2 regions of the Metabacillus sp. Hm71 genome follow, and region 2 is predicted to be linked to the other one. Evidence: riboswitches for the same ligand, from Rfam matches in the RefSeq annotation. Region 2 holds a riboswitch; the other holds the start of a gene.

The links. A riboswitch is a leader RNA that binds a small molecule or an ion and turns the genes downstream of it on or off. The one in region 2 is predicted to bind S-adenosylmethionine.
Region 1: another riboswitch for S-adenosylmethionine. It lies ahead of ACSVDH_RS06485 (methionine biosynthesis PLP-dependent protein); the one in region 2 lies ahead of mtnW (2,3-diketo-5-methylthiopentyl-1-phosphate enolase).

What each region holds. Positions count from the first base shown of each region.
Region 1 covers NZ_CM200278.1:1,297,155-1,302,468, reverse strand. Annotated here, with positions in the region: gene metC (cystathionine beta-lyase) at 179-1,363, opposite strand; gene ACSVDH_RS06485 (methionine biosynthesis PLP-dependent protein) at 1,350-2,474, opposite strand; SAM riboswitch class I at 2,834-2,973, opposite strand; gene ACSVDH_RS06480 (aldehyde dehydrogenase family protein) at 3,104-4,567, opposite strand; gene ACSVDH_RS06475 (acetolactate synthase large subunit) at 4,581-5,314, opposite strand, start outside.
Region 2 covers NZ_CM200278.1:2,110,708-2,116,021, forward strand. Annotated here, with positions in the region: gene ACSVDH_RS09915 (carbon-nitrogen family hydrolase) at 88-876, opposite strand; gene ACSVDH_RS09920 (pyridoxal phosphate-dependent aminotransferase) at 979-2,154, shown strand; SAM riboswitch class I at 2,238-2,346, shown strand; gene mtnW (2,3-diketo-5-methylthiopentyl-1-phosphate enolase) at 2,550-3,791, shown strand; gene ACSVDH_RS09930 (2-hydroxy-3-keto-5-methylthiopentenyl-1-phosphate phosphatase) at 3,788-4,450, shown strand; gene ACSVDH_RS09935 (methylthioribulose 1-phosphate dehydratase) at 4,447-5,076, shown strand; gene mtnD (acireductone dioxygenase) at 5,125-5,314, shown strand, end outside.

The DNA of each region.
Region 1 (5,314 bases), 810 kb from region 2:
TTTTTTTACCTCAACTCATGAAAAACACTATTTTCGTATAAACATTCTATTTTTCACCAACTCTATGTATAAATCTAGTATGATCTATTAAAGAAGTTCTTGTCTTTATTCTTGTAACATTATTTTACATTTATTTTTTGGTATCCTTCAAAAAAAAACTGACCCAAATGAGCCAGCTTTATCGAACACTTTCTTTTCTATTTATCTGTGGCAGCTTCTCGAGCGCCTCTGCAAAATCCTTGATTAAATCATCCACATTTTCCAAGCCTACGCTTAGTCTAAGCAGCCCATCTGAGATTCCGCGTTTTTCACGTTCCTCTGGAGGCATTGCCGCATGAGACATTTTCGCTGGATAGGATAGAATCGATTCTACCGCCCCTAAGCTTACAGCAAATACCGGGAGCTTAACGTTTTGAACGAGTGTTTTCACTGCTTCCCCATCTGCTAGTTTAAATGAGAGAACCGCACCGGCTCCTTCGGCTTGATATCGTTGTGTTTCATAGCCAGGGTGAAAGCTTAGTCCTGGATAGTAAACTTCTTCTACTTTCGGATGCTCACTTAAAAACTTTGCTAGTTTAAGTGCTGATTCAGAGGATTGCTTTAGGCGTACATGCAAGGTTTTTAACCCTCTTAATACAAGCCAAGCATCCTGTACACCTAACACAGCACCAAATGCATTTTGCAGCTTATATAGTCGTTCTCCTATTTCAGCATCCTTCACAACAGCAAGTCCAGCGAGTACATCACTATGGCCTGCTAAAAACTTTGTCGCACTGTGTAAAACAACATCAACACCTAATTCCAGAGGTCTTTGCAGCTCCGGTGTTAAAAAGGTGTTATCCAAAAAGGTTAGACAGCCATTCGCTTTTGCAAGATTAACAATACCGCGAATATCTGTCACCTTTAGCAATGGATTTGAAGGTGTTTCCATATAAATAACCTTTGTATTTGGACGAATTTCTGATGCAACTTGATGAAGATCTGTCATATCAACAAATGTATGCTCAATGCCGAATCTCGTTAAAACATCGGTGATAATTCGAAACGTTCCGCCATACACATCTTCGGTCACAAGGACATGGTCCCCTTGAGAAAGCAGCAGAAACGCGGTTGAAATAGCCGCCATTCCTGAAGAAAAAGCTAGTCCTCTTGTTCCGCCTTCTAATTCAGCAATTGCCTGCTCAAGCGCTTCACGAGTTGGATTGCCTGAACGTGCATAGTCATATTTTCCAAATTTATCAACATCAAATTGATGAAAGGTTGAGGAATGGTGGATCGGTACACTTACCGCTCCTGTCCCTAGGTCTACCTTTGCTTCATTGTGCAGCAGCTTTGTTTGAAACGACCACTCATGATTGCTCAACAGTTTCAGCCCCTTTCATCTGTTTAAAGCTTTGCGCTAAATCTTCCATAATATCCTCTGCGTGTTCAACACCTACTGAGAAACGTAACAGCCTATTACAGACGCCATTGGCAATTCGAATTTCCTCTGGAATATCCATATGCGTTTGTGTCGCCGGATACGTAATAAAGCTTTCGATTCCACCTAAGCTCTCTGCAAATGTAATCGTCTTAAGACTCTTTAAAAATGGATTTACCCATGCCTCATCCTGTAAACGGAATGACAACATTCCACCCTTACCTGGATATAAAACATCCCGCACATCTGGATGCTCCTCTAAAAAGCTAGCAACAGCTTTGGCATTTTGCTCATGCTGTCTCATCCGCAGCGACAAGGTCTTCATGCCGCGCATTAATAACCAGGAATCAAATGGAGATAACACGGCACCAATCGCATTTTGATGCTGGAAAAACTCTTCGCTTAATTGTTCTCCCTTTGTCACGACAAGGCCGGCCAGCACATCATTATGTCCGCCTAAATATTTGGTCGCACTATGGATGACGATGTCCGCGCCATCTAGAATTGGTGTTTGAATAACAGGTGTATAGAACGTGTTATCGACGATCACTAATAAATTGTGTTTTTTTGCTACTGCAGCAAGTGCCTTAATATCAGCTTCCTGCATTAAAGGATTTGTCGGTGTTTCGATAAATAAAGCCTTCGTTTTTTCAGAAATTAATTTTTCTGTTTCAGCCGGGTTTGTAAAGTCATCATATTGAAAGGATAAGCCATATTTTTTCCACTCTCTTTCAAATAAACGATATGTCCCGCCATACAGGTCAGAAGATACGATTAGTTCGTCACCGCTCTGAAAGAGGGCCATAATCGTTTGGATCGCAGCCATCCCTGAGCTGAAGGCAAAGCCGCGGTCACCGTGTTCTAAATCAGCGATTGCTTTTTCCACTAATAATCGTGTCGGGTTTCCAGTACGTATATAATCAAAGCCTGTAGATTCTCCAATTCCTGCATGTCGATAGGCTGTTGAAAAATAAACAGGGGGATTTACCGTACCTGTAACATTTTCACTGCGATTGCCGATTTGTGCTAATTTCGTTTCAATTCGTTGATTCATGTCTGTCACCATCCTAAGTGAGTTATTTTTCTAGATTATGATCATGAGAGGAAGCATTTTTAGACTTTTAAATAAAATAAAAAGTCTTCCCCGTTAAGAAGAAGACTGTGTATTTGGATGCGCTTCTTCTTATCTCTCAAGCATAATGCTGGTGTGGCTTGCTGGATTTAGCACCTTGGCACTCGGAAGATCTTGGTGGTTATGAAATCGTTGATTTTACATGTTGAAATTAGGAGGCTTTTAAATAGTGTTGTTTGGTTTTTTACAGCACGCAAGTGCTTGCGGCTTGCTTTGGCAAGCTTGGGGCAGATAATGAAAAATGCTTCGAACAAACAAAGGCGCTTTGTTCGAGTCATTTTCCATTATCTGCCCGTGCTGTAAAAAACAACATAGAGCCTCGCTTTAAACATAGCAAAATTAATATTCACCAGATCTTCACTCGTTTTGACCGGTTGCTGAGGCTTCATTGGGCCAGTCCCTCTGCCTCTCTTGATAAGAATGTATGAAATTTTTATCGTTTACTTTTTTTACTACTTTACATGATTCAAGTAAAGATTGCAATAATATTATTGCAATAGTTTGATATCTTCGACAATTTTTTCAATTTAGAAGGACATGAAAGAGATGCCTCACCCGAAGGAGGCATCTCTTTCATGATTTGTAGTTAATTTGATTCCGATAAATTTCATTTCTGTCATATCTTCAATGGCGTATTTAATTCCCTCTTTGCCAATACCGCTTTGCTTGACACCGCCGTACGGGTGATTATCCTGACGATATGTCGAGATTTCATTAATCCACACACCGCCCATTTCCAATTGGTCTGCAACGCGCATTGCCCGATCAATATCCCTTGTAAAAACACCTGCTTGCAAGCCATAAATCGAATCATTGGCATATCCAATGACTTCCTCCTCGCTCTCGAAAGGAATGACAGATACAATTGGGGCAAAAACTTCCTCAGCAATAATTTTCATATTTCGATCCACATTTGTCATGATCGTTGGCGCAAGTACCGTTCCGTTGCGTTCTCCGCCTGTTTCGATTTTTGCCCCTTTTTCAACCGCATCATCGATCCATTGCTTAGCCCGCTTTGCTTCTTTTTCGGTAATCATTGGGCCGATCTCTGTGTCTTCTTCCTTCGGATCACCAATTTTCAAGGCACTCGTTTGCTTTATATATTCTGACAAAAATGGCTCATAAATGCTCTTATGAACATACACTCTTTGTGCTGAGATACATACTTGTCCTGAAAAAGCGAAAGCACCTTTTACTAATTCTTTCACAGCACTTTCGATATGAGCGTCTTCAAACAAAATATTTGGCGAATTGGAGCCTAATTCCAACGTTACTTTTTTGAAGCCTGCTGACTCGCGAATTTTCCTTCCTACCGGCAAGCTTCCGGTAAAGGTAATTTTATGAACCTTTTCATGTGTGACAAGCGGTTCACCAACCTCTTCTCCTGTTCCCATTAACAGGTTTAATACTCCATCTGGAAGACCAGCCTCTTGAAATAGCTTCACGAGCTTATAGGCGGAAATAGGTGTTTTTTCAGCAGGTTTAAAAACAATTGTGTTTCCGGCTGCAATTGCTGGTGCAAGTTTATGAAGGGACAAATTTAAAGGAAAGTTAAAAGGAGTGATGGCACCCACAACACCCAGCGGAATTCGTTTAACAAACCCCATTCGGCTTTCACCGCCAATTGCCGCATCCATCGGAAGAACTTCACCAGTAATATTCTTGGCAAGCTCTGAGGCGAAACGCAAAACCTGAATGGAGCGGTTAATCTCATCGCGGCTGTACTTGATTGGTTTTCCTGCTTCCTGCACGATCGTTTCCGCAAATTCCTCTGCTCTTTCTGTCAAAAGATCGGCAGTCCGTCTTAAGATGTCAGAGCGTTTATGAGCAGGCATAAATTTCATGGTCGAATGAAAGGTTTCAAAGCTATTATTGACCGCCTCTTCAAGATCTGTACGAGTCGCTAACGCAAGTTCTCCAACTTTGTCTTGATTATAAGGGTTATGAACAGCCAGTGTTTCACGATTGTTTTCGTTCCGTTCTTGACCATTAATGATAGATCCGTATCGCATCATGCTTCCTCCTATCCTAGCAAAGAATTTTTCCAAGCTTCTCCGTTAATTTCATGTTTTCACTGTAATCAACCGGGCAATCAATTAAGACTGGCTTTTTCATTGCAATAGCTTTTTCTAACGCTTGCTTTAACTCTCCACCCTTTTGGATTTGAATCGCTTCAAAGCCATATGCTTTTGCCAGCTGGATAAAATCAGGGTTTCCAAATTTAATATAAGAAGAACGCTTAAACTTTTTCTGCTGATGCCATTCAATCAGACCATACCCTTCATCTCTCCAAAGTAAAACAATTATAGGGAGATTTAGACGTTTCGCTGTTTCAAGCTCTGCACCTGTCATCTGGAAGGATCCATCACCGCAGACTGCTACGACATTTCGCTCAGGGTGGACAAGCTTTGCCGCGATCGCTCCAGGAACCGCAATCCCCATTGAGGCAAGTCCATTTGAAATCAGACAAGTATTAGGCTGATACGTATGATACATTCTCGCCATCCACATTTTATGGGCACCGACATCAGAAATCACAATATCCTCTTCGTTTAGCACAGAACGTAAATCGGAAATGATTTTTTGCGGCTTTACCGGAAAGCTTTCGTCATCTTTAAATTGCTCAAGCTCATCTATTGCTTGCTTGCGAACACTTAATACCCAATCATTATTTCGTTCCATTGAGGAAACGACCTCATTTAGCTTCTTTATATTTTCATTGATATCACCAATGACATTTAATTTGACTGGATAATGGGCAT
Region 2 (5,314 bases):
AGAACATTTAACATTTTAAGAAAAATAGAACGTTTGATTAGCATCTTACCAATGATTTATTAAATTTGTCAACACTATTTTCAATAATCAATGATAAAATTCAGGTAATCTGTCATCAAAGACAGGGATTTTGCTTCTAACGGTTTTAACCATTTCAGCATCGATCGCTGCAGAGATGGAACCGGCTTTCTCGTCAGCTTCTGCAATCACTGTTCCCCATGGATCAATAATCATAGAATGACCGGCGAATTCATTATTTGGATCAGAGCCGGCGCGATTACAGGCTACAACATAGCACTGATTTTCAATTGCACGGCTTAATAGCAGTGTTCTCCAGTGATGGAGTCGCAGCAGCGGCCATTCTGCTACGACAAATAATACTTCTGCACCTCTTGTTGTATGGGCGCGAATCCATTCGGGAAAACGAATATCATAGCAGATTACACCAGCACAATGTATGTCAGCAATGTTAAACAAACCTTTTTCAGTTCCCGCTGTTAAGTAATGATGTTCATCCATTAATTTAAATAAATGGAGCTTACTATATTCGTTAACCAATTCCCCTTGATGATCGAATATGTACATCGTGTTTGTTATTTGATCTTCCACCTTTTTGGCTACAGAACCTCCAACGATGTTAACTCGATATTTTTTCGCAAGTTCACTAATGAATTTTCTCGTTTGTTCGCCGTTTTCATCGGCAATTTCATCTAAACGCGTTAAATCATATCCCGTCGTCCAAAGCTCAGGAAGAACAATAATGGATGGTTTTTCTTTTTCAATAATCGATGCCACTTTTTCTTCTACTTGTCGATAATTAAAAGATGGATCACCAAATTTAATATCTAATTGTATGCAAGTTATGATAGGTTTCATTTAAATCACACCTTCATTTTAAAAATTTTACTTTACAAGTTGATTCTAACAATATATGATTTGTGACTAGAATTTCAAGAATTTTTTGAGTAGGTGTTAAAAATGAAAAACTATGAACAATCACATCTATTAAAGTCATTGCCAAAGCAATTTTTTGCTAGCCTAGTTGCAAAGGTTAACAAAATAGTTGAACAAGGACATGATGTGATCAATTTAGGTCAAGGAAATCCCGATCAACCCACACCAGATCATATTGTTAAAGCGATGCAAAAAGCGGTTGAAAATTCGGCTTACCATAAATATTCGCCTTTCCGGGGGCAGTTGTTCCTAAAAGAGGCGGTTGCAGCCTTTTATAAACGGGAATATGGAGTGGAAATCGAGCCGGAAACAGAGGTGGCAATTCTCTTCGGGGGAAAGGCAGGTCTTGTTGAGGTTCCGCAATGTTTATTAAATCCTGGTGATATTGTACTTGTACCAGACCCGGGCTATCCTGATTATTGGTCAGGTGTTGAGCTTGCGAGAGCAAAAATGGAAATGATGCCGCTCATTAGTGAAAATCAATTTTTACCTGATTATCATAGCTTGTCGAAGGAAGCGGTGAAACAAGCAAAACTGATGTTTTTAAATTATCCAAACAATCCAACCGGGGCTACTGCTACAAAGGAATTTTTCGAAGAGACAGTAAAATTTGCGGGAGAGAATGATATTTGTGTTGTTCATGATTTTGCATATGGAGCTATAGGATTTGACGGTAAGCAGCCAATGAGCTTTTTACAAACAAAAGGAGCAAAAGAGGTTGGAATTGAAATCTATACTTTTTCAAAATCCTTTAATATGGCAGGGTGGCGGATTGCGTTTGCTGTCGGAAATCCTTCTGTTATCGAGGCGCTCAATCTTTTACAGGATCATCTGTATGTCAGTGTTTTTAGTGCGATCCAGGAGGCTGCTGCACATGCTTTATTAAGCTCTCAATCATGTGTTGAAGAGTTAAATGTTCTTTATGAATCACGAAGAAATGTTTTTATAAAGGCGTTGGCAGAAATTGGTTGGGATGTAACGGCTCCAGCCGGTTCTTTCTTTGCTTGGCTGCGAGTGCCAAGTCAGTTTGAATCATCAGAGGCTTTCGCTGATTATTTATTAGAGAGGGCGCATGTTGTTGTTGCGCCCGGGATCGGTTTTGGTGAACATGGTGAAGGCTATGTAAGGATTGGTCTTTTAACTTCTGAAGAAAGACTGGCGGAAGCTGCTGAGCGAATAAAAGCTTTAAACCTGTTTTAAAAAATCATTATTGACAGTTGGAAAATGTTCTGTCATAATCCTTAGTAATTTCACAAAATTTAATGATTATTATGAACGTTTCGTTCTTATCAAGAGCAGGTGGAGGGACTAGCCCTATGAAGCCCGGCAACCGACTTAAGATGGATTTAAGCACGGTGCTAATTCTTGCAGCATTATGCTGATAGATAAGGAGATATGCTTGTTATTCATGCTTGTAACAGCCTCTTCGATATCTATGAGTATCGAAGAGGCTGTTTTAGTTTGTATACAGCCATAATTGTTCAAGAAATAGGAATTGTTTTAAGAAGCATGCCTTTATAAAAAGTGGTACTATAAGAATGATAAATAAAAAAATTCAGAAAATCTAAAAGTGTTTTAAGAAAGTAGGGTTTTAAGTGAGTGAAGTAATTGCTACTTATCTTGTTCATGATGCTAAAGGAGATTTAAATAAAAAAGCGGAAGGGATTGCTTTAGGTTTAACAGTCGGGTCCTGGACAGATCTTCCATTGCTTGAGCAGGAACAGTTAAAAGCACATAAAGGTCGAGTATTAGAAGTCGTGCAACTAGAAAATTGTGAAAATACAAATCACTATTTAGGGAAACGTGTTACGATTGGAAAGCTGAAAATTGCTTATCCTAGTTTAAATTATAGTCATGATCTTCCTGCCATTTTAACGACTGTTTTTGGCAAGCTTTCACTAGATGGAGAAGTGAAGTTAATAGATTTAGAATTTTCAGATGAAGTCAAGAAAGCTTTTCCTGGTCCTAAATTTGGTGTTTCTGGGATTCGCGATTTACTTGGTGTCTATGACAGACCTCTGTTGATGAGTATTTTTAAAGGCGTGATTGGGAGAGACCTTACGTATTTGAAGGAGCAGCTAAAACAGCAGGTATTAGGCGGCGTTGATTTAGTCAAGGACGATGAGATCTTGTTTGATAATCCGTTAACACCTTTTGAAGATAGAATAATCGCAGGTAAAGAGGTGTTGCGAAATGTCTTTGAAGAAACAGGCCACAAGGCATTATATGCAGTCAATTTATCTGGAAAAACATTCGAATTAAAAGACAAAGCAATGCGTGCGGTTGAGCTTGGGGCGAATGTGTTATTATTCAATGTGTTTGCCTATGGTCTTGATGTGCTGCAAAGTTTGGCTGAAGATCCTGATATTTCGATTCCAATTATGGCGCATCCAGCTGTAAGCGGAGCTTCAACAGCTTCAAGTCTTTACGGCTTTTCAAGCTCGCTTTTGCTTGGAAAACTTTTGCGTGTCGCTGGAGCAGATTTTTCTTTATTTCCGTCTCCGTACGGAAGTGTTGCATTGGATCGTGAAGAAGCGTTAGGTATTGCTGCAAATTGTTTACATGAGGAAACATATAAGCAGTCATTCCCTGTACCTTCTGCCGGCATTCATCCGGGACTTGTACCACTCTTAATCCATGATTTTGGTAAAGATTCAGTGATTAATGCAGGCGGCGGAGTTCATGGGCATCCAAACGGAGCAATAGGAGGCGGACAAGCATTTCGTGCGGCAATTGATGCTGTGCTCTCTGGGGTTTCATTACATGAAGCGGCAACGGAAAGTGCAGATCTTAATCTTGCCATTGACCTCTGGGGTGCAAAAGAGGTGAGCAAATGATCAACAAAGCAATTATCTGTGATTTTGATGGAACGATCACGGAAACGGATAACATTATTGCGATCATGAAAAGATTTGCGCCTCCTGAATGGAATGAGCTTAAAGATGATGTTCTTTCACAAAGGATATCTGTAAAAGAAGGTGTAGGCAGCATGTTTAAGCTGCTGCCATCTTCATTAAAAAATGAGATTATCGAGTTTATTTTAACTCATGCAAAAATTCGTTCAGGATTTGAAGAGTTTGTCCAATATACGAAAGATAACCATATTCCTCTATACATCGTAAGCGGGGGAATTGACTTTTTTGTTTATCCGCTCCTTAACGGTTTGGTGGATGAGAAACAAATTTATTGTAACAGAGCGGATTTTTCACAGGAAATGATCCAGATTGAATGGCCGTATAGCTGTGATGAAACTTGTAAAAATGATTGCGGCTGCTGTAAACCTTCTCTTATTAAAAGGTTAACAGATAATGAACAAGGCAAAATAGTCATTGGCGATTCAATAACAGATTTACAAGCTGCAAAGCTGGCAGATCTCGTGATAGCAAGGGATTTATTATTGGAAAAATCGAAAGACTTACAGCTGCCACATCGAGCGTTTACAACCTTTTATGATGTGATTCAAGTGTTAGATTCCCTTGAGGAGGTGAAAGCATGAGCCTATTGGACCAAAGATGGGAAGAACTTGCTGATATAAAAAGAGTGTTAGCTAACCGTGATTGGTTTCCTGGTACTAGTGGTAATTTAGCCATAAAGGTTGATGATCACCCCCTCAGCTTTCTTGTAACAGCTAGCGGGAAGGATAAGACGAAGGAAACAAAAGAGGATTTCCTGCTTGTAGATGGCCAAGGTCTGCCAGTTGAGAACACTCATTTAAAGCCTTCTGCAGAGACACTGCTTCATGTAGAGGTTTTTAACAAAACAAATGCTGGGTGCAGCCTGCATGTTCATACAGTTGACAATAATGTCATTTCTGAACTTTATGGTGACAAAGGATGTATTACGTTTAAAGGGGTAGAAATCATTAAGGCATATGGATTGTGGGATGAAGATGCTGAATTTACCATCCCAATTATTTATAATCATGCACATATTCCAACCTTAGCCGCTGAATTCACGCAATTTGTAAACGAAGATGCTGGCGCTGTTCTAATAAGAAATCATGGAATTACTGTATGGGGAAGAGATGCATTGGAAGCTAAAAAATACTTAGAAGCGAGTGAATTTTTGTTTTCCTATCATTTAAAGCTGCTCACCTGCAAAAACCTTATGCTGAACAAATAGTTAATCCTGATTAATATAACATATTATTTAAAATGGAGGAGAAGGAAAATGGCAGTGATCAAAGTTAGAAATACAAAAGAAGTGATTCAAGGTCATGATAATGTTTTAAGCTTCTTAGAAAAACAAGGTGTATTATATGAACATTGGGATATAAATAAACTTCCGGCTGCTTTAAAGGATAAGTTTGTTTTAACTGATCAAGAAAAAGAAGAAATCTTGACAACTTACAAAGAAGAGA